4 regions of the Comamonas terrigena NBRC 13299 genome follow, and region 3 is predicted to be linked to each of the others. Evidence: riboswitches for the same ligand, from Rfam matches in the RefSeq annotation. Region 3 holds a riboswitch; each other region holds the start of a gene.

Region 1 (5,878 bases), 870 kb from region 3:
ACGCGCAGCCTGTTCTGCACGGCGGGTCTTGCCACTTTTCTGGCCGCCCAGGATGAGTTCCTGCCAGGCCACGGGGGAAGAAAGGGAATCGCTCATGGTGGCGTGGATTATGAAAGCTCTGCCGGCCCGTCCCAGCACACCGGCTCGGCCCCCAGCAAGGCGGCCACCGCACGCGGGTGCGAAGGGAACCAGGCGTGGAAGTAGCTGGCGTGTACGCTGCCTTGGCGATAGACCGCCTCGCCCTTGCCGGGCTCCACCGGCTGGCGTGCACGGCTGGTGCGCCCGACCTCCGCTGCGCTGCAGTCAAAGCGCGAGTAGTGGAAGGTGTGGCCGCGCAGCACGCTGCCTTGCAGCACGCATTGCTGCATGCCCAGCCCGGCCAGCCGGGTCTGCATCTGTGCCGTGCCCGGCAGGATGTCCCACAGCGGCCGGGATTGCCCTTGCGCATCGGTGATCTGCCGGCCCAGGGCCAGCATGCCGCCGCATTCGGCCCACACCGCCTTGCCTGCGGCCACGTGGGCGCGCAGATCGGCCTGCAGCCCGGTGTTGGCGGCCAGCTTGCCGGCATGCAGTTCCGGATAGCCGCCGGGCAGCCACAGGGCATCGCAGGGCGGCAGGCCTTCGCCGGCCAGCGGCGAGAAAAATGCCAGATTGGCCCCCATGGCCTGCAGGCAGTCCAGGTTGGCGGGGTAGATGAAGCTGAAGGCCGCATCGCTGGCCACGGCCACCGTGCGCCCCTGCAGCCAGGGCTGCAGCGCCTGCTGTCCGGTCGGCGGCTGGGCCGCGGCGGCGGCGGGGAATTCCACGCTCCAGCGTTGCCAGGCGGCCCAGTCCATCTGGCCCAGGGGGGTGTCGGCCAGCTGGTCGGCGGCGGCGTTCAGCCGCGCCATGGCATCGGGCAGCTCGTGCGCGGCCACCAGGCCCAGGTGGCGTTCCGGCAGCAGCTGTGCATCCCTGCCCTGGCCGATGCGCGCCAGCGCGCCCAGCCACAGATCGGGTTCGCGCAGGCTGGTCTGCAGCATCTGCGCATGCATGCCGGTGGCCACGCGGTTGGCCAGCACCCCGGCCCACGGCACCTCCGGCTGGTACTGCCGCATGCCCAGCACCAGGGCACCAAACGAGCCGGCCATCGCGCCCGCATCCACCACCAGCAGCACGGGCACGCCCAGTTGCTGGGCCAGATCCGCTGCGGTCGGGCTGCCGTCGAACAGGCCCATCACCCCTTCGATCAGGATGACGTCGGCCTCGCCGGCTGCGGCATGCAGGCGGGCCCGGACCTCGTCCATGCCCACCATCCAGCCGTCCAGGTTGTGCACCGGCGCACCGCTGGCCAGCTGGTGCCAGTAGGGGTCCAGAAAATCCGGGCCACACTTGAACACGCGCACCGTGCGCCCCTGGCGGGAGTGCCAGCGCGCCAGCGCGGCGGTCACGGTGGTCTTGCCCTGGCCCGAGGCTGGGGCCGCCACCAACACGGCCACGCAGCGGCGCGCAGCTTGGGCGGAAGTTTCAGTCAACATGCATGCTTTCCGGCGGCCCCGGCGGTCAGCGGGGCAGCCATTTCAGACCCACCCAGAAGGTGCGGCCCGGCGTGGCGTAATCCTGGGCCAAGGTATAGGCCCGGTCCATCAGGTTGTCGATGCGTGCGGTCAGGGTCAGGTCCCTGGCCACCTGCGTGGAGGCCGACAGGTTGAACAGGGTGTAGCCACCCAGGCTCATGACCTGCTCGTCCTTGGCGTTGTAGCGGCGGCTGGCCGCCTGCATTTCCCCACCCAGTGTCCACCCGTGCACGGCGGCATCCACTCCCAGGGTGGCAAACCGGCGCGAGCGGCGTTCCAGCAGCTTGCCGGTGGCCTCGTTCGTGGGGTTCTGGAAATCCACGGAGCCATACCATTTCAGTCGACCGGTGCGGTAGGCCCCGGTCAGGGTGATGCCCTGCAACTGCGCACGCTCCACGTTCACATAGCAGGACGTCTTGCCGCAGCTGCCCAGGCCTTTTTCATAGGACACCAGGTTCTGCAGCTTGTTGCGGTACAGCGTCACTCCCAGGTGATTGCCCTGGTCGGCCCAGCGCAGACCAATTTCCTTGTTCAGGCTTTCCTCGGGGGCCAGTGCCGGATCGCCATAGTCCGAAAAGCGCTGATACAGGCTGGGCACGCGAAAGCCGGTCGAGGTGGAGGCGGTAGCGCGCCACTGGGGTGCAAACGCCCAGGCGTAGCCGATGCCGCCGGTGTTCTTGCGGCCGAAGTCGCTGTCCTCGTCGCTGCGGGCATTCAGCTGCACGCTGTGGGCACCGAATTTGGCGCCGTAGCCGATGGCCACGCCGGTCTGGTCGCGGTCCTTGTGGCTGGTGTTTTTCAGGCCGGTGTTCTCCAGCGTGTCTTCGCGCCGCTCCAGCGCCAGGCTCAAGGTGCCGGGGCCCAGCAGCCACTCGTTCTGCAGCAGCATGGTACGCAGCCGGGTTTCGGCTTCGTAGGTGCTGGTGCCCGAGGTCTCGTAGCGGTTGGTGGATTCGCTGACGGACAGGCGCGTGCGAAAGCGCTCCGTCCACTGGGCGGTCCAGCTCAGGCCATAGGCATCCAGCGCGCGCAGGCCGCGGTCGTCCTTGACCGACTTGCTGGCGTCATACCCGGCATTGGTGCGGCTGGTCAGGGCCGTCAGCTCCAGGCGCTGGTCGGCATTCAGTTGCAGCCCCACGCGGGCGTTGGCCGATTTGCGTGTGTAGCCGTCACGGTCTTCGTTGTGCACGCCGCGGTTCTTGGAATCGAAGCCATGGCTTTCGGCATAGGACAGGCCCAGCGCGTAATCCACCATGCCCTGGGCGCCGCTGATGCCGGCCTCGGCCTTGCGGCTGCCGTACTCGCCGGCCCCCACGCCCACAAAGGGCTGCACGCCGGCGGTTCCGCGCTTGGTGAACACCTGCACCACACCCGCCAGCGCGTCCGAGCCATAGACCGCGCCCGCCGGGCCGCGCAGCACTTCGATGCGCTCGATCAGGTCCACCGGAAGGGATTCCCACTGCGCTCCGCCGGAGCCGTTCTGCACATCGACACGGATGCCGTCGATATAGACCGCCGTGTGCTGCTTGCTGGCGCCGCGCAGGTAGAGACCGGTTTCGGTGCCGGGGCCGCCGTTGCGGGTGATCTGCACGCCGGGCAGCTTGGCCATCACGTCTTCCAGCGACCGGCCGGCCTGCTGGTCCAACTGGTCGCGGTCGATGACCGTCATGTCCGCAATCACATCCGACAGGCGCTGCTCGCTGCGCGTGGCGGCCACCACGGTCTCCTCCAGCGTGGCGCGTGCAGAGGGGCTCTCCTGGGCCTGGGCGGCTGCCGCCACAGCGCACAACACGGCCGCCGACACGGCAGACCACGGCAAGGCGGGCGCCACGGCACCGGCCTTCAAAACATTCGAGAACATGAGAAAAAACACCTAGTCGCCCGTACCAGCCTCCCCGCCAGTGATGGGCAAAACCATGCCCGCTCGAGCGGGCACACCAGTGTTGGCCGGTATCCGGGCTGGTCCTCCACACCATCGCCTTCCCAGACGCTTGTTCAAGGCATCCAGTGGCGGTATCAGATGGCGGGGGTGCATGGCATGCACCAGGGACTCACCGTTGCGGGGGCAGCGCAGGCTGGGCGGGTTCTGAAAAAACGAGGCCGTCCTGCTTCCCGTTGAACTGCTGCGCGTGAACCGCGCTGCGAGCACCAACAGCAGCGATTTTAGTTTCAGTCGTGCCGTTCGTAGAAAAACTGCTGTGCACCGGTGTTTTCCAACGTCATATGCAGGCTGATTCGGCCTTATTTCACCTGCTTACATTTAGGCACGCCTACAATTGCTACCCTCTATGTCTATGACCTCGCAGCCTTCCATGATCGAGCCGCTGGCAGAGCGTGTTGATCGCCTGCTGCTGCGCCACGCCGAACTTCAGCGCACCAATGCCCTGCTGGCCGAGCAGGTGGCCGCGCTCACACAGGAGCGCGATTCCCTGCGCTCGCGCCTGCAGGCGGCCCGTGCACGGGTGGACGCACTGATTGAGCGCCTGCCCGCCAACCAAGAGGCACCATGAGCCAGATCGAAGCGCGCATCCTCCAGCAAGACTATGTGTTGACCTGCCCCGAGGGCCAGGAAGACATGCTGCTGGCCGCCGTGCAGCGGGTGGATGCGGACATGGAACGCATCCGCAACACCGGCAAGGTCCGCGCCCGCGAACGCGTGGGGGTGCTGGCCGCCGTGAATCTGGCGTTCGAGAGTGCATCGCTGTACACCCGCGTGCAGGAACTCGAGCAGGAGCTGGAACTGACGCTGGAAAACGGCCTGGCTCCCGTCGCCCCTGCGGCCGACCCACTGCCTGCTGCCCCGCTGGAAGACACCCTGCAGGAAGACGCCCTGCAGCAAGCGCAGCAGGCGCAGGAAGAAGCCCAGGCACTGGCCGCGCAGTTGCAAGAGCTGCTGGCACTGCGCGAGCACGAATTGCAGCAGGCGCAGGCGCTGATCGAACGCCTGGAAACCGCGCTGGAAGTCGACAGCAAGCTGCTGTAGAGGCCTTGCGGCAACGCCGAAACGGTGCTGCCGCGCAAATCCCCCTTTTCTCCATCCGGTCCACCACAAGCCGCCGGTCACGCGCTAAAATGAAGGCGTCTGCAAATCTGCCGTGCTTTATATTGCCTTGAACCAATGCTCCCTGAGCACGGGCTTGGTACATTGCCAGGCAAGCGTGATCGTCTCGCGTTAGACGAACCCAACGTCTGGTTGCCCTCGCCCACCTGAACCCCCGGTTCAGGATGACGGCGCGGTGGTTTTTGCAGACACCCCCCACCCTCATCCCGGCGGCCAAGGCCGCTACACCGGCCGGTCTTCTCCCGGCACTCCGCCCCCCAGACTTCCTGCTTCCAGGCCTGCCGCCTGGGCGCGCAGCATGGCCTGGAACGTGGCCGCCTCGACCCCTGGGGCACACAGAAACCCCTGGTAGAAGCCGCAACCCATGCGCATCAGCGTTTCACGCTGCGCGGCGGTCTCCACGCCCTCGGCGACGATCTCCACATCGAGCGCGCGCCCCAGGCCGATGACCGCCTCCACAATGGCCTTGTCGCTCATGTCCTGTGGCAGACCGCGCACAAAGGACTGGTCGACCTTGAGCTTGGAAATCGGCATGCGCTTGAGGTAGGCCAGGTTGGAATAGCCGGTACCGAAGTCGTCGATCACCAGCTGCACACCCAGGTCCGCCAGCTGTTCGATGCAGTGCACGATGACCGGCTCCTTCTGCAGCAGGGCCGACTCGGTGAGCTCCAGCTCCAGCCAGCATGCCGGCAGGCCATAGGCACTGAGCAGCGAGGCCACGCGCGCCGCATAGTCGGGTTGGTGCAGCTCCAGCGACGAGACGTTGACCGACACCTTCACGCCCAGGCCCTGCTTGACCCAGCGCATGGCTTCCTTGACCGCCTGCTCCAGCACCCAGGCGCCGAGCTTGACGATGTAGCCGGACTCTTCGGCCAGCGGAATGAACACCCCGGGCGAGACCACGCCCAGGCGTGCATCCGTCCAGCGCAGCAGCGCCTCGCAGCCGACAATGCTGCCGGTGTGCATTTCGACCTGGGGCTGGTAGACCACGCGCAAGGCGTCACGGTCCAACGCCTGCCGCAGCGCATGCTCCATCTGCACCCGGCCCAGCAGCCCGTTGGACATGGCCGGCTCGTAAAAGCCGAAGCTGCCCTTGCCGCTGGCCTTGACCCGGTACATGGCGGTGTCGGCCTGCTTGATCAGCTCGTTGAGCGTGCGGCCGTGCTCGGGGTACTGGGCCATGCCGATGCTGCATTGCACCGAAAAGCCCAGGCCGTCCAGCACGAACGGCTCGCGCATCGCATCCTGGATGCGCCGGGCA
Region 2 (5,878 bases), 490 kb from region 3:
AACGCAGACAATTTCTGTCCACGGTTGCCGCCGCCGGCGCACTCTGTGCCCAGCCCGGCTTCGCCCAAGGCAAGCCCCCGGCGGGGCCGGTCAAGATTCTGGTCGGCTTCTCGGCCGGTGGCGGCACCGACATCCTGGCGCGCATCATCGCCAACAAGCTCAACACGCTGTGGGGCATCCCCGTCATCGTGGAAAACAAGCCCGGCGCGGCCGGCCTGATTGCGGCGGCCGAAGTCGCCAAGGCCCCGGCCGACGGGAACACCCTGATGATGGGCCACATCAATGCCCTGGGCATTGCCCCTGCGCTGAACCCCAAGCTCGGCTTCTCCCCCGAGCGGGACTTTGCGGCGATTGCGCTGGTGGGGCAGACCCCGCAAGTGCTGGTGGCCAGCCCCAAATCGTCCACCTCCATGCAGGGGCTGCTGGCGGCCTTGAAGAAGAAGTCCGGCGAAGTCAGCTTCGGCTCTTCCGGAACGGGGTCGGCCCAGCACCTGGCGCTGGCACTGTTCGAGCAGACGGCCGGGGTGTCGGCCCTGCACATCCCCTACAAGGGCGCATCGAATGTGATGACGGACTTGCTGGGCGGGCAGATCGACTATGCGTTCGAAGGCATGACCACGGCGTCACCTTTCATCAAGGGCGGCAAGGTGCGTGCGCTGGCGCAGACCGGCACCAAACGCGTGAAAGCCTTCCCGGATGTACCCACGGTGGCCGAGCAGGGCTACCCCGGCTTCAATGCCAGCATCTGGTTCGGCCTGGTCGGCCCGGCCAGGATGCCTGCGGAAGTGGTGGCACGCATCAATGCCGACGTCAACCGCATCCTGGCCATGGCGGATGTGGTGAGCAAGCTGGAAGAGTTCGGGGCCGAGGACGGCGGCGGAACGCCGCAGCGCTTTGAGGCCTTTATGCGGGATGAGCGTGCCAAGTGGGCCAACCTCATCCAGTCGCGCGGGATCCGGGTAGACGCCTGAACCCAGGGCAGGGCGGTCGCCGCCCAGGCCTTTACGGTTTGGGGGAGCGGCGGCCCGATGCCGATCGCCCCGCATGTGCGGAGCCCCGTGCGGGATGCAGAGGGCAGATTGCAGACAGCGGTCGCTTGCACCGCTACACCACAGCAGCCCGTGAAACGACTGATACCAAACGCCCCCGCTGTGCACGCGCAGCGGGGGCTTTGCTATGTGCCGGGTCGTGCACTGCGCAGCCAAGCGCCTTCGCAGGCATAGGGGCCCGGAGGGCGCTGTCCAGCAAGGGGCTGGGCAACAGCAGGGTGGGGTGACGCGTCCGCGGCCGTTTCCTGTCTCCATATTTGATAATGAGTTATCATTATCAAATCTTGTTCATGGTACCGGCGATGGCAAAGCTTCTCCCCGTCACCGTCCTGTCTGGCTTTCTGGGCGCAGGCAAGACGACGCTTCTCAACCACATCCTCCACAACCGCGAGGGCCTGCGCGTGGCGGTCATCGTCAACGACATGTCCGAGGTCAACATCGACGCGGCGCTGGTGCGCGAAGGCGGCAGCGACCTGTCCCGGACCGAGGAAAAACTGGTCGAAATGAGCAACGGCTGCATCTGCTGCACCCTGCGCGAAGACCTGCTGGTGGAGGTGCGCCGCCTGGCCCGGGAAAAGCGCTTTGACTACCTGGTGATCGAATCCACGGGTATCTCCGAGCCGCTGCCGGTGGCCGAGACCTTTACCTTCACCGACGAAGCGGGCGCCAGCCTGTCGGATATTGCGATGCTGGACACCATGGTCACCGTGGTGGACGGCTTCAACTTCCTCAAGGACTACGAATCCCGGGACAGCCTGCAGGGGCGCGGGGAGTCAATGGGGGAAGGCGACGAGCGCAAGGTGGTGGACCTGCTGGTGGAACAGGTCGAGTTCTGCGATGTGCTGGTGCTCAACAAGACCGACCTCATCACCGGCGCAGAGCGCCAGCGGCTGATGGCCATCCTGAAGACCCTGAACCCGCGTGCACGCATCGTGGAATCCAGTTTCGGCAAGGTGCCGCTGGCGTCGGTGCTGTCCACCAAGCTGTTCAACTTCGACGAGGCGGCCAAGGCCCCGGGCTGGCTGAAAGAGCTGCGCGGCGAACACACGCCGGAAACCCAGGAATACGGCATCGGCAGCTTTGTCTACCGCGCGCGCCGGCCGTTTCATCCCAGGCGCTTTCACGCCCTGGTGGGGTCCGAATGGCCCGGGGTCATACGCTCCAAAGGTTTTTTCTGGCTGGCCAGCCGCCCCCTCTATGCGGGCAACTGGTCGCAGGCCGGGGCCGTGTGCCGCCATGGCCGGGCAGGGCGCTGGTGGGCCGCCGTGCCCCGGGAACAGTGGCCGCGCGAGCCCGAGGCGCTGGCCACCATCACCCAGCACTGGGACGAGCACGTGGGCGATGCCCGCCAGGAACTGGTGCTGATCGGCATCGGCATGGACGAGGCGGCGCTGCGCCAGCGGCTGGATGCCTGCCTGCTGACCGACCACGAAATGGCCCTGGCCCCCAAGGCCTGGACTGGCTTTCATGACCCGTTTCCGGCCTGGGACTGACGCTGTGCATGCCCGGCTGCAGCCTTGGTTCAGCATTTGTACTGCCTTTTTGCAGCCTTTGTGCAGCGCTGCGCTCCTTCGGCCGCAAGGGCATGCATTCCGGATGTGTCCGGCGTGTTGTGTCCGTTGCGCACATGTGTCCTGAACGATAATTCCTCGCTGCATTGAGATACATTTCAATGCTTGTTACGAGGTGCTGCATTGGCCTGACGGCCACTGGAGTTAAACGGGAAGCAGGTGCGCTCCATGGAGTGCAATGCCTGCGCTGCCCCCGCAACGGTAAGCGAATCACCCTCTGCACCCAGGTAAGACCTGAAGCCACTGCGCACTGCGTGGGAAGGCGTGGAGTGGGCCGAAAGTTCCAGGACGGATGTCCCGGAGTGTCGGCATTTCGCGAGCCCGGATACCGGCCTTGTCACTTTTGTTGGACGCCGCGGGTGAGCGCGCAGTCCAGGTTGGATGGGTTCGTGCGCCGAGCTGTCCCCCCTGCGCATGCCTGCCTGCGGATGTTTTCTTGAATCGGCCTTGCGGGAGAGCAGGGCCATCTGGAGCCGCGCATGCGCACCCCTTCCCGTGTTTCCCCGCGCCCCCTCTGCGGGCCTGTCGCTTTTCCCCTTTCCGCCCTGAAGCCCGTGACCGCCGGCGCCGCCCTGTGCTGCGCGCTGTGGGGCGCCCACGCCCAGGGTGTGGCCGACAACGCCGCGGCGTCTGCTGCTTCTGCCGCCACAGCCACCGCATCGACATCGGCCCCGGCTGCGGCCCTGGGCGATGTCTTCGTCACCGCCACGGCCCGGCCCGAGGACCGCGCCCGCATTGCCGCCACCACCCAGGTCATTGACCGCCAGGACATCGAACGCTCGTCGGCCCGCTCGGTCACCGACCTGCTGGCCGAACATGCGGTGGGCTTTCTCAGCGAATGGACCGCGGCCCAGACATCGCTGAACCTGCGTGGCGCCGCCACCGACGGCCAGGGGCGCGACTTCAAGGGCCAGGTGCTGGTGCTGCTCAACGGCCGCCGCGCCGGCACGGCCAATCTGTCCAAGCTCAGCCTGACGGATGTGGACCGCATCGAAATCGTGCGCGGCCCCGCCTCGGTGGTGTACGGCAGCCAGAACATGGGCGGGGTGATCAACATCATCCTGCGCACCGGCGCCAGCGGCCCGCTGAACCGCGTCACGGTGACCGGCAGCTCCTGGGGCGGCTGGAGCACTCAGGCCCAGACCGCAGGCGCCAGCGGCATGCTGGACTGGTATGTGGGCCTGAACACCAGCGCCCGCGATGACTACAAGTCCGGCGACGGCGGCACCGTCATGCAGAACACCGGCTGGAAGCGCCGTGGCGCGGTGGCCGCCCTGGGGCTGCAGATCGACAGCCTGAACCGGGTGGAGCTGCAGGCCCGCACTGACGGCATCTACAACGCGGGCTTCCGGGGATCCGGGTCCAACATCTACAGCAAGGACAACCGCGACAACCGCTCGCTGGACCTGACCTACACCGGCGCACTGGCCGACCAGTCGGTCAGCTGGCTGGCGCAGGTCTACCACTTCGTGGACGAGGACGAATTCAACTGGGCGTCCCCCGTCATCAAGAGCGGCACCAACCCGGTGCCGGGCACGGCGCGCGACTACAACGACCGCAAGCTGGATGCCACCGGCATCCGTCTGCAGCCGCGCTTTCGCCTGTCTGCCGCCAACGACCTGCTGGTGGGCGTGGACTGGGAACGCAGCCATCTGCGCTCGGACCGCTTCCGCGTGGCCATGCCCGGCGGCCCGTCGGGCCAGGTGGCCCCGTACGACAACAACCAGACGGAAGAGACCAAGGCGCTGTACCTGGAAGACGCCCACACCCTGCTGGACAACCGCCTGACCTTGCGCGGCGGCCTGCGCAAGACCTGGGGCGAGACCCGGTTCGACCCCACGCCCAACCTGGCGTTTGCCCAGTCCAATGTGCGCAAGTACGACACGCACACCTGGTCCCTGGGTTCGACCTGGAAGGCCACCGACGACTGGAACCTGCGCGCAGGCATCGCCACCGGCTTCCGGGCGCCGACCGCCACCGAACTGGCCGCCGACTTCACCGCCGTGGGCGGCGGGCGCACCTTCGGCAACCCCAATCTGAAGCCCGAGACCAGCCGCCAGATCGAAGTGGGCACCACCTTCACGCAGCCGGGCTGGAAGGTGGATGCAGCGCTGTTCCAGAACGTCATCTCCAACCGCATCACCACCGTGTCCCGGGGCCCCAGCACCAACACCTCGGACTATGCCAACAATGCCGCAGAAGTCGTGGCGCGCGGCCTGGAGCTGACCACCAAGGTCGACCTCAAGCAGGTGCTGGCCCTGGGCCTGCCGGGCCAGTCGCTCAGCGCCTTTGCAGGCGGCTACTACCACTTCGACATGCGCGACAAGGGCGCGGCAGCCACCGCCAACACCGACCGCGTGCAGCGCATGTACCGCTTCCAGGCCTCTGCCGGCATGCGCTACGCCCAGGGCATGGACCGCAATGCAGGTGACTGGAGCATGCAGCTCACGGCGCTGCTGCGCGGACCGATGTGGTACGACACCGAAGAGAACCTGCTGGTGCCGCAGGGCGAACCCAGCAGCACCTACATCCACCGCAAAGGGGCCTTCACGGTGTGGAACCTGCGCGGCGACTACCGGGTGAACCGCAGCGTGAAGCTGTTTGCGGCGGTGAACAATGTCTTCAACCTGAACCGCAGCCCCATCTTCATTGCGCAGGACCGCTCGCCCTGCCTGGCGGATGCGCGCTTCCAGAACGGCGGCTGCGGCACCTCCATGCCCGGGCGCGAGCTGATGGTCGGCCTGCAGGCCGACTTCTGAGGCCAGGCTGCATGCACAGGCCCGCCAGCCCCCTTCCGGAAGCACCCCAGGACGCACTTTCGGGTGCAGTTCCTGACGCGCTTCCGGGCGCACTGTCCCGGCGCGCCGTGCTGCGCCGCTGGGGCGTGGCGGCGGCGGGCGGCGCCTTGCTGCCCGGCCTTGCCGTGCCCACGGTGCTGGCCGGTCCGGCCGGGCCTGCAGGAGCGGCAGAGCAGGCCATGCAGGCGGCCTCGGGTATCCATCTGAAGGATGCACTGGGGCGCGCCGTCTGGCTGCCTCGGCCGCCCCGGCGCATCGTCACCATTTTTTCGTCCAACACCGAACTGGTCGCCTCCCTGGGGCTGGTGGACCGCATCGTCGGTGTCGAGGACTTCACCCGCTACCCGGCCGAGGTGCTGGGCCTGCCCAAGGTTGGCGGCCGGCTGGGATTTTCCGTGGATGCCGTGGTGGCCCAGCGCCCGGATCTGGTCATCGTGACCCCGGCACGGCAGGCCGCCAC
Region 3 (5,878 bases):
AGATAGGCATCGGTCTTGTTCAGCAGTTGCTGCTCGTCCGCCTCGGTACGGGGCGCCGCCACCCCCAGGTCCTGGTGCAGATCGTGCTGCACGATGTGCGCCAGAATCTGCTGGCGCAGCAGCTGGGCGCGCCGGCGGTCCAGCGTCACCGCCTCGTAGTACTCGTCCACCATGCGCTCCAGGTCGCGCGTGGGGCCATAGCTCTCGGCCCGCGTCAAAGGCGGCATCAGATGGTCCACGATCACTGCCTGCGCGCGGCGCTTGGCCTGCGCACCCTCCCCCGGATCGTTCACGATGAAGGGGTACAGGTGGGGCATGGGACCGAACGCCAGGTCCGGCCAGCAGGTCTGCGACAGCGCCACGCTCTTGCCCGGCAGCCATTCCAGGTTGCCGTGCTTGCCCACATGCACCATGGCATCTGCCTGCCAGGCGCTGCGCAGCCAGTGGTAGAAGGCCAGGTAGTAATGCGGCGGCACCAGATCGGGGTCGTGGTAGCTGGCCATGGGGTCCAGCTGGTAGCCACGCGCCGGCTGTATGCCCACAAACACCTGGCCGCAGCGCAGGCCCGCCACCATGAAGCGCCCCTGGCGCAGCATGGGGTCGGACGCGGGCGGGCCCCAGCGCTGCACCACGGCCTGCTGGTTCTCCGGCGGCAGGCTGGCAAAGAAAGCCTGGTAGCCGGCCAGATCCAGGCTCTGCTGTGCCGGCCGCACACCCCAGGAATCGGGATCGTTGGTGATGCCTTGCTGCAGCTGCTGCATCAGGGCATCGCCATCGGCGGGAATCTGGTCCAGCACATAGCCCTGCTGCTGCAGCGCCTGCAGGATGTGGATGACGGAAGCCGGCGTATCCAGCCCCACGCCATTGCCCAGCCGGCCTTCCTGCGTGGGGTAGTTGGCCAGAATCAATGCCAGCCGCTTGTCGGGATTGGCTTTGTGGCGCAAACGGCACCAGCGCTGCGCCAGCGCCACCACAAAATCCAGCCGCTCGGCATGGGCCTGGTACTGCACCACATCCGACTGTGTCAGTTCGCTGCGGTGCGACAGCCCTTTGAAGCTGATGGCCCGCGTGATAATGCGGCCGTCCACCTCGGGCATGGCCACATGCATGGCAATGTCCCGTGGCTGCAGCCCGTGTGCATCGTCGAGCCAGCTTTGCTGGTTGCTGCCGGACATGATGACCTGCAGCACCGGGATATCGCCCGCCAGCGCATGGTCGCCCGGCGTTTCCAGCGACGACTGCGCAAACGACGTGGTGTTCAGGATCAGCGACACCTGGTGCGCACCGCACAGCTGGTGCAGCAAGGCCAGGCTGGTCGCATCCTTGAGCGACAGCAGCGCCAGCGGCAAGGGGTTCATACCCTGCGCCAGCAGCTGCTGGCACAGCTGGTGGAACACCTGTGTATTGCCCGACTGCAGGTGGGCGCGGTAGAACACCACCATCACCACGGGCGCGCCGGCCTGCCACTGCCAAGGCCCGGGCTCCAGCCAGTGCGCGGCCGTCGCCGCATCGTGCGCGGGATGGTACACCGCTGCGGACGGCAGCGGGCGCGGCGCCAGCGCCGGCTGCGCCCCTTGCAGAAAGCTGTGCCACAGATAGCGGAACATCTCGCGGGCATTGGCCACCCCGCCTTCGCGCAGATAGCGCCAGATGCTGCGGCATTGCTCCACGGAGGCCGTGCTCTTTTGCAGCAGGTTCAGGTCTTCCGTCGTATCCCCGGAAAACATCACCAGCACAATGCCGTTCTGGCGGCACACCTCGCGGATGCGCTCCGTGCCATAGGGCCAGTAGCTCTCGCCGCCCAGGTGGTCGACCACAATCACCCGGGCATGCTGCAGCACCTCGTCGACGTACAGGTCCACCGAGGCCGGCTGGCGCAGATGCATCAGATTGGCCAGCCGCACCGTCGGCAGACGCTCGCCGTCCCTCCCCGGCCCCAGGCCCTGCTGCGCGGCGCTGGCCTGCAGCTGGGCATAGGCCTCGGCCAGCAAGGCCAGCGTGGTGTCGGCTGCACTGAGCACCACCACATCGGCCGGCGACTGGCCCAGGCTGGAGACAAAGGCTTCGTCATCGACAAAGCCCCCGGGCTGGACGGCAAGCAAATGCATCAGAGCGCTCCGGCGGTCAGACCGTTCAACGCGGCACGGATGGGGTCCTCTTCCAGATCGTGGCCGATGAAGACCAGATGGGTCTTGCGCGCCTCGTCGTCGCGCCAGCGGCGGTCGAAATAGCTGTCAAAACGCTTGCCCACGCCATGCACCACCAGGCGCATGGGCTTGCCTTCCAGGGACACAAAGCCCTTGACGCGGTAGACCGTGTTCTCGGCCACGATGTCGGCCAGGCACGCCAGCAGGGCATCCCGATCCACCTCGGGCAGCTCGATCACCACGGAATCGAAGGCATCGTGGTCGTGCGCGTCGTGGTGGTGTTCCTCGCCTTCGCCATGCTCGTGGTGGCCCACCCGCTCATGGATGCTCTCTTCCGAGGCGCTGGACAGGCCCAGCACCACCCCCAGGTCGATCTGGCCATGCTCGGCCGCCACGATCTTCACCTGGGCCGGCACCTCTTCCCGCACGATGGCCTCCACCTTGGCGCGGTCCTGCGCGCTGGCAAGGTCCAGCTTGCTCAGCACCACCAGGTCGGCGGAGATCAGCTGGTCTTCAAACAGCTCGTGCAGCGGGGATTCATGGTCCAGATTCGGATCCTGCTTGCGCTGGGCATCCACGGCCGCCGGGTTGGCCGCAAACTGGCCGGCGGCCGTCGCCGGCACATCCACCACCGTGATCACGGCGTCCACCGTGCAGGCGTTCTTGATTTCGGGCCAGTTGAATGCCTGCACCAAGGGCTTGGGCAGGGCCAGGCCACTGGTTTCGATCAGGATGTGGTCGATATCGTCGCGCCGCGCAATCAGCTGGCGCATGACCGGGTAGAACTCTTCCTGCACGGTGCAGCACATGCAGCCGTTGGCCAGCTCGTAGAGCTGACCGCTTTGCGGATTGGTTTCGTCTTCACAGCCGATGCCGCAGCCACGCAGGATCTCGCCGTCGATCCCCAGTTCGCCGAACTCGTTGACGATCACCGCAATGCGCCGGCCATTGGCGTTCTGCAGAATGTGGCGCAGCAGCGTGGTCTTTCCGCTGCCCAGAAAGCCGGTAACGATGGTGGCGGGGATCTTGTGGTGCGTACTCATGGTCAGAAACTCCTGTGCTCCGAAGAAAAAGAAAGCTGCGGCCTCAGCGCCCGCTGCCAGTGAAGAGGGTGCCGGCGCGGTGTGCGCGGCGTGGGCGATGTGAGGGCTGTGCAGCGGCAGGGCCCGCGACCGCTTGGCCGCCATGGCGCTCACGGCCTCGGCCGAACAACCGCTGCGCGCCACAGGTCAGGGAGTGCATGCGCCGGTCCTGCCCGGCAGGCCGTGCCATGGAGACATCCGCAGTGCAGCGCGCAGCCATGCGCACGCCCTGCACGGACGTTGGGACAGGCATGCGCCGGGCATGCCGATGTGTGAACGGTTGAACCATGCTCTCCCCGAGCCGCCACGCGACAAAAAGCATGCGGTGGGGAAGCGATGCGTGCGACAGACCCGGGTCGCACCGCCAAAGCGGTGGAAAGGGCCGATCAGCAAACAGCCCACACCCCGTGGCATACCACTGCAATCGAACAGGTCGGTATTCTGGCTCGCCGTCATACCGCACACACGGCCTTCCCAGGTAACGTACCCAGTGGCATCAACGTGTGGCGGTCAGGCTTACAGCAGCGGGGGCTGCGCCGGAATGCTTCCCACCCGAAGGCGAAGGTCACCGGACTTCCCGTTTCACCCGGCATGGGCATGCGCCATGCCGGGCTCCTGTTCAAAGCGCAAATTATAGGAGCGGCAGCACACCCTTCGCGCAACGGGGACAGCTAAGTGGGCGCGGCAGTGGGCAGCGCAGGCGGCAGCAGGCATTGCATGTGGATGGTCTGCCAGACCGGCTCGGCCTCGCGCTGCAGCACCGCAAACCCGTTGCGTTTCCAGAACTCCAGCGCCCCCGGCAAAAACGGGTGGGTGTGCAGGTACAGCACCTCCACCCCGTGGGCCCGGGCATGGGCCTGCAGCGTGGCAAACAATGCCTGCGCCAGCCCCTGTCGCCGCCACACCGGCGCCACAAACAGGCGCACCACTTCCACCACGGCCAGCGGCCCGAAATCCAGCTGCGCAAACCGGCCGTCGTACGGACGGTAGGCAATGCTGCCCACCACACCCCGCTGCGCATCGTGGGCCGTCCACATCCGCCCGCCGCCGCCCCGGTACACCTGCTCGAAATGCAGCAGGTCCGCAGGCGTGTCCTGGGCAGACACGCGCGCACCGAACATCTGCACGCGTGCGTCGCGCAGAAAACCATCCACCTCCTGCAGGCGCTCGACCGGCTGGATGGAAATCAGATGGGACAGGGACAAAGACAGGGTCATGCCAGCCTCGAAACCGCCATGCGCACAGGCTGCCGTGGGGGCCGCCGCTACAAAATCAGCTACATTACCCGAACTTTGGTTCCGCAAGGACATGCGCCGGCATACGCTGGCCGCATGAGGGAATCCAGTGCAGACCGCGCCCCTGGCGCTGCCTGCCAAATGGAACTGCCCCCGCAACTGTAGGCAATGAGCCCGCGACCGACACACCACTGAACGCCAGTTTGGGAAGGTGGTCGCGAGGCGCTGATCTGCCAGTCAGGAGACCTGCCAAAGCACCAACCATTCATTGCCGGCGGGGTGTCCGGGAAGTGAGCCATTTCTCGTGACTCTGTCGTTCCGGCGCCCCTGCGGCCCGCACGCACAGCGTGGGTTGTGCCTTGTCTTCCAGTGGTCCCTGCCCAACCTGGAAAGACGAGCCTGATGCTGATCCGAAGCCTTGCCTGCACCGCCCTGCTGGCCACCACCTTCACCGCCCACGCCACGGACTATCCCTTGCAGGTGCAGAACTGCGGCCACACCGTCACTTTCGACAAGGCCCCTGCTTCGGCCGTCACCATCGGCCAGGGCGGCACCGAGATGCTGTATGCGCTGGGCCTGGGCGACAAGGTGGCCGGCACGGCGCTGTGGTTCAACCCGGTGCTGCCGCAGTTCAAGGCCGTCAACGACAAGGCGCCGCGCCTGTCCGACAACATTCCCAGCTTCGAGTCGGTGATCGGCAAGCGCCCGGCGCTGGTCGTGTCCCAGTTCGAATGGATGGTCGGCAAGGACGGCGTGGTCGGCACCCGCGAGCAATTCCACGACCTGCGCATCGCCACCTACGCCATGCCCACCGACTGCGAGGGCAAGAACAACCTGGTGGGGTCGGACGGCACACGCACGGCCGGCTACGACGTGAAGTCCCTCTACAAGAGCATTCACCAGCTGGCCCAGATCTTTGATGTGCAGGCGCGCGGCGACAGCCTGGTCAAGGACCTCGGCACACGCCAGGCCCAGGCCATCGCCAAGGTCAAGGCCTCCAAGCTGCAAGACCTGTCGGCGGCGCTGTGGTTCTCCAGCTCCGATCTGGCGGCCGACCCCTATATGGCCGGCAAGAACGGTGTGGCCGGTTACATGATGCAGTCCATGGGCCTGCGCAACGTCGTCGGCTCCACCGAAGAATGGCCCACCGTGGGCTGGGAAACCATTGCCAAGGCCAACCCCTCGATTCTGATCATTGCCCGCATGGACCGCCGCCGCTTCCCTGCCGATGACTACCAGAAGAAGCTGGAATTCCTGAAGAAGGACCCGGTCACCCAGCACATGGATGCCGTCAAGCACCAGCGCATCGTCATCGTCGATGCGGATGCCTTGCAAGGCTCGATCCGCCAGGTCGACGGCATGGAGCAGATTGCCGAGGCCGTGCTCCGCCTGCAAGGCGCAGCCAAGTAAGAAC
Region 4 (5,878 bases), 1.1 Mb from region 3:
GGAACAGGAGATAGGTCTGGACTTGCATGCATGCCTCCGGTGGTTAGACAGCGGTTGTACGGCAGCGGCGTCAATGCAGGTATGACAGAACGTAGCCGGGCCGACCAATGGCCGGAGCAGCGTGGCGGGCACGTCGGTAATGGCGGGAATGTCGGGTGGCACGTGGTTGAGGTGTGCCGCCGCCGCAGGCGCCATGCCGCTGTTACCAGTCTTCCTTTACCGCCAGCACCGCGTCCTCCCCGGTAGCCTGGCGGCCGGCCCACCAGGCCGTCAGCGTGCCGGCCAGCACCACGGCACAGGCCAGGGCCAGCAGGCGCCCGGCGGGCAGGCGCAGCTCCATGGTCCAGTGAAAGCTTTGCGGGTTGACCACGTGCACCAGAATGGCGGCCACGCCCAGGCCCAGCAAGGTGCCGGCCAGCGCGCCCATGGCCGTCCAGGCCGCCCCCTCGCCGGCCACCACCGTGAGGATCTGCCGGCGCGTCAGCCCCAGGTGGGTCAGCAGCCCAAACTCCTTGCGCCGTGCCAGCACCTGGGCGCTGAAGCTTGCGGCAATGCCGAACAGCCCGATGCCGATCGCCACTGCCTGCAGCCAGTAGGTGACGGCAAAGCTGCGGTCAAAAATCTCCAGCGAGCGCTGGCGCAGTGCGGCACTGCTGGTGAACTCCAGCGGCGGTGCCTGTCCGCCGGACAGCCGGGCCAAAGCGGCTTCGATGCGCGGCTGCAGCGTGGCCTGGTCTTCGCCCGCAGCAGGCCACAGCGACAGCTCGGACATGCGGGCATCGCCCGTCAGCTGCTGGTAGTCGCCCCAGTCCATGGCCACCGCGCCGAACTGGCGGATGTAGTCGCGCCAGATGCCGGCAATGAAAAAGTGCGTTTCCGCTGCGCCGGCCATGGGGGCGGTAGCCGGGCTGTCTGCCCCGGCAGCACTGCCGTCGGCCAGCCCGGTGCTGAACGCACGGTCCAGCAGCGGCCAGGGCTGGCCGGCCTGCACGCCATACAGTGTGGCCACGGCTTCGCTCACATAGATGGCAACCATGCCGGCCGGAACCGGCTGCGCAGGCGCTGCCCCCACCCACGGCAGTTGCTGGGCCTGCGGGCCGTGCAGCGGGCGCAGCAGCAGGCTGATGGCCGGGCGCTGCGGGTCCAGCCACAGGCTGGTGGCCCGCATCGGCTGGGCGCGTTCCACCCCGGGCAGGTCGCGTACGGCCTGCAGCAGCGTGGGTGGCAGCAGCGCCGCGTCGGATTTGGACGAGCCGCCGGCCGCACGCAGGTAGAGCGGCGAGGGCAGCACGGCGTCCAGCCAGTCCAGCATGCTGCCGCGAAAGCTGGTGACCATCACCGTCAGCGCCACGGCCAGGCTCAGGCTGGCCACCACGCCGCCCACGGCCACACTGGCGCTGGCCCGCATGCGGCGGGCACGTTCCAGCGCCAGCATGGACAGCGGCTGGCGCAGCGTGGCCGGCCACAGCCGCTGCAGGCCGCCTAGCACGCGCTCCAGCAGCCAGGGCAGCAGCGCCATGCCGCCCAGCAGCATCAGCCCTACGGCCCCATAGGCGGCCAGGGGAATGCCGCCAATGGGCGGCACGCTGGCCAGCAGCGCACTGGCGGCCACCAGGGCCAGGCCGGTCCAGGCGCGCGCAGGCGCCTGGACCACGTCCCCCAGCCCTTTGAGCGTGGCGGCGGGCGGCAGCGCCCGCGCGGTGCGTGCCGGCCACCAGGCGCCGGCCACGGTGGCGGCCAGGCCCAGGGCAAAGAAGGTGGCGGCGGCCGGCGCGCTCCACAGCAGCGGGGGCTGGCCGCCGGCAAAGTAGCCGCCGCCCAGGTCCCCGCCCAGCATACGCAGGGCCAGCCAGGCCAGTCCGGTGCCCAGCGCAATGCCGGCCGCGCTGCCGGCAACGCCCAGCAGGGCGGCTTCCCACAGCACCAGGCGCATGCGCTGTGCGGGCGTGAGCCCCAGCACCGCCAGCAGCGCCAGCTGCGGTGCGCGCCGCGCCACGCTCAGCGCCAGCACCGAAAACACCAGAAACGCCCCGGTGAACAGCGCCACCAGGGCCAGCACGGTCAGGTTGACGCGGTAGGCGCGCGACATCTCGGCCGCACGCTGCTGTTCACCGCCCGGCTGCTGCACCAGCACCTGGGCTGGCCAGCCGGGCAGGGCACGCAGCGTGGCGGTGAAGGCGCTGCGGTCGGTGCCGCTGCGCAGCAGCACATCCACGCGCTGGATCTGGCCGTCCTGGCCCAGCAGGTCCTGGGCGGCGCCAATGTCCATCACCGCCAGCGGGGCGCCGCCGGCTGCCACCGTGCCGGCCACGCGCAGCGTCACGGCATGGGTGTGCACGCGCACCGGCAGCAGGGCGCCGGGGGCGCTGGCTTCGTCCAGGCCCAGGGCCTGCAGTGCCGCCGGGTTCAGAAACACTGCGTCGGGCGCGAACAGCTGCAACCGGTCCTGGCCGGCAAACAGCCGGGGCTGCAGCGCAGGGGCCAGCGGGGCCGACTGCAATGCGTCGCCGCCTAGCAGGTGCAGCGACAGCGGTTCCGGGGGGGCGTGCGGCGCCTGGCCGGCCGCACCGCCCGTGGAGGGCGGGCTGTCGATCTGCACCGTGCCCTCGATCCACGGCGCGGCATGCTGCACCTCGGGCCGCAGCGCAATCAGTGGGTAAATGGCCTGGGGCAGGCTGGCGCGCATGCCTCGGAATTCCAGATCCGGCTGGCCGTTGACGCTGCGCACCGCGCGGGAAAACTCATCCAGCGCCGACTGGTTGATCACATGCACCGCAAAACCCAGGGCCACGCCCAGCGCAATGGCCAGCAGGGCAGTCAGGCTGCGCCAGGGCTGGCGCCGGTACTCCTGCAGCGAAAAACTGGCCAGCAGGCGCGGCAGCGGAGAAGCGGTGAGAGAGGGTGAGGCGGGCACGGAGGTTCCAGGGCAAAACAGCGGTGTGCACCGCCCCAGGGCGGGTGGGCACGCCTGCGCGGCCCAGGGATCCATGGGCAGGGCATTCGCCATCCTACAAGCCCCGTGTCAGCCTGCTGCCTACAATGCGGGGTTTTGGTGCTTGCAGCGCTGTTCTGGCGCTGCGGTTAAACGGGAAACATGGACGCCGGCGCCCGCGCTGGCACAGCATGTACTGCCCCCGCAACAGTGAGCGCACAGGTCCCGCAGGACCCGCTTGCCATCTCTTGCCACTGGAGCCATGCGCTCTGGGAAGGCTTGGCAAGCCGTGCGCCAGTCTGGATACCGGCCAAAACAGGTCCAGCATCCGCTGGCGTGCCGCTGTGCATGCAGACCCGGGTTGCTGGTTGTGTGAAGCACGGGCGGGGACGCCGGTGCCAACCATGTGTGCATCCATGCGAAATTTCCAACCATCCCCTGCGGAAGGCCAGCGCGCTTCCGTGCGCTTTCCTCTGGCGGCCGTGGCCCTGGCCGCAGCCTGCCTGGCCCAGCATGCTGCGGCGCAGAGCGTGCCCCTGTCCACCACGGTGGTGACCGCCACCCGCTCTGAAACGCCGCTGGACGAAACCCTGGCCGATGTGCGCGTGATCACCGAAGCGCAGATCAGCAACTCGGCAGGCCGCTCGCTGGCCGAAGTGCTGCAGCGCTTTGCCGGCGTGCAGATGTCCAGCAACGGTGGCCGCGGCAACACGCAAAGCGTCTACATCCGTGGCAGCAAGCAGGTGGTCCTGCTGGTGGACGGGGTGCGCTTCGGTTCGGCCACCCTGGGCACGCCCACGCTGGAGTCGCTGCCGCTGGAAGCCATCGAGCGCATCGAGGTGGTGCACGGCCCGGCATCGGCACTGTATGGCAGCGATGCCATTGGCGGGGTGATCCAGATCTTCACCAAGCAGGGCAAGGGCGTGAAGCAGGCATTCGTGCCCCATGCCGCGCTCACCTGGGGCCGCGCGGGCTACAAGAAGGCCGATGGCGGTTTTGCGGGCGAGCAGTCCGGCTGGAACTACAGCCTGAACATGGCGCGCGTCATCGATCCCGGCTTCTCGGCCACCAACCGCAAGAGCGCCGAATTCCGTTCCGATGCCGACAAGTTCAACCAGACCTCGGTCACGGCGGCGCTGGGTTATGCCTTCAATGCCGACTGGCGCCTGGATGCCAATCTGATGCGGGCGGACAGCTATTCCGAATTTGACCAGGACTACATCTTCATGCCCGACTGGAGCATGCCGCTGGTGAACGGTTCGTACAACGAATTCCGTGCCGCCACCAGCCAGCTCAAGCTGTCGGGCAGGCTCTCTGCCAACTGGAACAGCACCCTGAGCGTGTCGCGTTCCAATGACAAGCAGCGTTCCCACCACCGCCTGGAGGGTCGCACCGACCGTTACCAGGACCTGTTCCAGACCGAGCAGACCGAATACAAATGGGGCAACGAGATCAAGACCCCGGTGGGCGTGGTGGTGGCCGGCCTGGAGCGTCTGGAGCAGCAGATTGCCTCGTCCGAGCGCTACGACCACAAGGACCGTTCGACCAATGCCGCCTATGCCGGCCTGAACGGCAGCCACGCTGCGCATTCCTGGCAGCTCAACCTGCGCCGCGACGACAACTCCCAGTTCGGCGGCTACAACACCTGGGGCATTGGCTACGGCTACGAAGTCCTGTCCGGTCTGCGTGCGCGCGTGGCACGGGCCAGCAGCATGAAGGCGCCCACCTTCAACGACCTGTACTACCCCATGTCCGGCAACCCCAACCTGCAGCCCGAAAGCTCCAAGGGCAACGAAATCGGGCTGGACTGGAGCGTGGGCGGCCACGAGTTCAAGCTGACGGGCTTCGACAACAAGGTCAAGAACCTGATCTCCTGGGCCGACGACGGCACCGGCATGTGGTTCCCCTTCAATATCGACAGCGCACGCCTGAAGGGCTGGTCGCTGGGCTACAGCACCCAGTGGCAGGGCTGGGATCTGTCGGCACGCTACGAGCACCTGGATGCGGTCGATGGCAAGGGCCAGCGCCTGACGGACCGTTTGCCCGAGCACCAGGCCACGCTGTCGGTGGACAAGCGCATCGGCGCCTGGAAGTTCGGCACCAGCGCGCTGTATGCCGGCAAGCGCACCGACAAGCAGGGCACCGTGGACCTGGGTGGCTACACCACCATGGACCTGCACGCCGAATACCAGTTCGCCAAGGATTGGGCGGTGCAGGCCCGTGTGGCCAATCTGACCGACAAGGTCTATGAAACCGCCTACGGCTACAACCAGCGTGGCCGTGCCGGCTTTGTCACCTTGAAGTGGACGCCGCGCTGAGGCCACGCCGCTAGCACGGCCCCGCTGTGCGGCGCTGTTCAGGCCGCCGCAATGCCCCGGGCCGTCAGCCGCAGCACCCGGTCGGCGCGGGCCGCAGCGTCCGGGGAATGGGTGACCAGCACCAGGCTGGCGCCGGCTTCGCGGGTCTGGGCCACCAGCAGGTCCATGGTGCGGGCGGCCGTGTCCGGGTCCAGATTGCCGGTGGGCTCGTCGGCCAGCAGCAGGGCCGGGCGGTGTACCAGGGCGCGAGCAATGGCCACTCGCTGCAGCTGGCCGCCGCTGAGCTGCTGGGGCAGGCGCTGCCCCCTATCGCCCAGGCCCACGGCCGCCAGCATGGCCTGCACGCGGGCATCCTGCTCGGCGGGGGTGCCACGCGCCAGCAGCATCAGCGGCAGGGCCACGTTCTGCGCCACGCTCAGATGCGGCAGCACGTGAAAGGCCTGGAACACAAAACCCACATGGGCACGGCGCCAGACGGCCAGACCGGCTTCGTCCAGCCTGCCGATGTCCTGCCCCTGGTGCAGCACCTGGCCCTGGTCCCAGCGGTCCAGCCCGGCCAGGCAGTTGAGCAGCGTGGACTTGCCCACGCCCGAATCACCGACGATGGCGACAAACTCGCCCGCCGCCA

What was found. Region 3 has a riboswitch for cobalamin ahead of cobW (cobalamin biosynthesis protein CobW). Riboswitches for the same ligand answer to the same signal wherever they lie in the genome.
Region 1: another riboswitch for cobalamin. It lies ahead of CT3_RS15105 (TonB-dependent receptor domain-containing protein); the one in region 3 lies ahead of cobW (cobalamin biosynthesis protein CobW).
Region 2: another riboswitch for cobalamin. It lies ahead of CT3_RS13210 (TonB-dependent receptor); the one in region 3 lies ahead of cobW (cobalamin biosynthesis protein CobW).
Region 4: another riboswitch for cobalamin. It lies ahead of CT3_RS16060 (TonB-dependent receptor domain-containing protein); the one in region 3 lies ahead of cobW (cobalamin biosynthesis protein CobW).

What each region holds. Positions count from the first base shown of each region.
Region 1 is NZ_AP019749.1:3,293,392-3,299,269, forward strand. It holds gene cobU (bifunctional adenosylcobinamide kinase/adenosylcobinamide-phosphate guanylyltransferase) at 1-96, opposite strand, end outside; gene CT3_RS15100 (cobyrinic acid a,c-diamide synthase CobB) at 108-1,517, opposite strand; gene CT3_RS15105 (TonB-dependent receptor domain-containing protein) at 1,543-3,417, opposite strand; cobalamin riboswitch at 3,485-3,724, opposite strand; gene CT3_RS15110 (hypothetical protein) at 3,851-4,066, shown strand; gene CT3_RS15115 (cell division protein ZapA) at 4,063-4,539, shown strand; gene CT3_RS15120 (sensor domain-containing protein) at 4,840-5,878, opposite strand, start outside.
Region 2 is NZ_AP019749.1:2,917,227-2,923,104, reverse strand. It holds gene CT3_RS13220 (Bug family tripartite tricarboxylate transporter substrate binding protein) at 1-971, shown strand, start outside; gene zigA (zinc metallochaperone GTPase ZigA) at 1,352-2,542, shown strand; cobalamin riboswitch at 2,717-2,971, shown strand; gene CT3_RS13210 (TonB-dependent receptor) at 3,175-5,379, shown strand; gene CT3_RS13205 (ABC transporter substrate-binding protein) at 5,487-5,878, shown strand, end outside.
Region 3 is NZ_AP019749.1:2,424,022-2,429,899, forward strand. It holds gene cobN (cobaltochelatase subunit CobN) at 1-2,108, opposite strand, end outside; gene cobW (cobalamin biosynthesis protein CobW) at 2,108-3,190, opposite strand; cobalamin riboswitch at 3,644-3,863, opposite strand; gene CT3_RS10970 (GNAT family N-acetyltransferase) at 3,901-4,446, opposite strand; cobalamin riboswitch at 4,506-4,732, shown strand; gene CT3_RS10975 (ABC transporter substrate-binding protein) at 4,867-5,874, shown strand.
Region 4 is NZ_AP019749.1:3,524,549-3,530,426, reverse strand. It holds gene CT3_RS16070 (VOC family protein) at 1-28, opposite strand, end outside; gene CT3_RS16065 (ABC transporter permease) at 203-2,881, opposite strand; cobalamin riboswitch at 3,034-3,261, shown strand; gene CT3_RS16060 (TonB-dependent receptor domain-containing protein) at 3,349-5,250, shown strand; gene CT3_RS16055 (ABC transporter ATP-binding protein) at 5,289-5,878, opposite strand, start outside.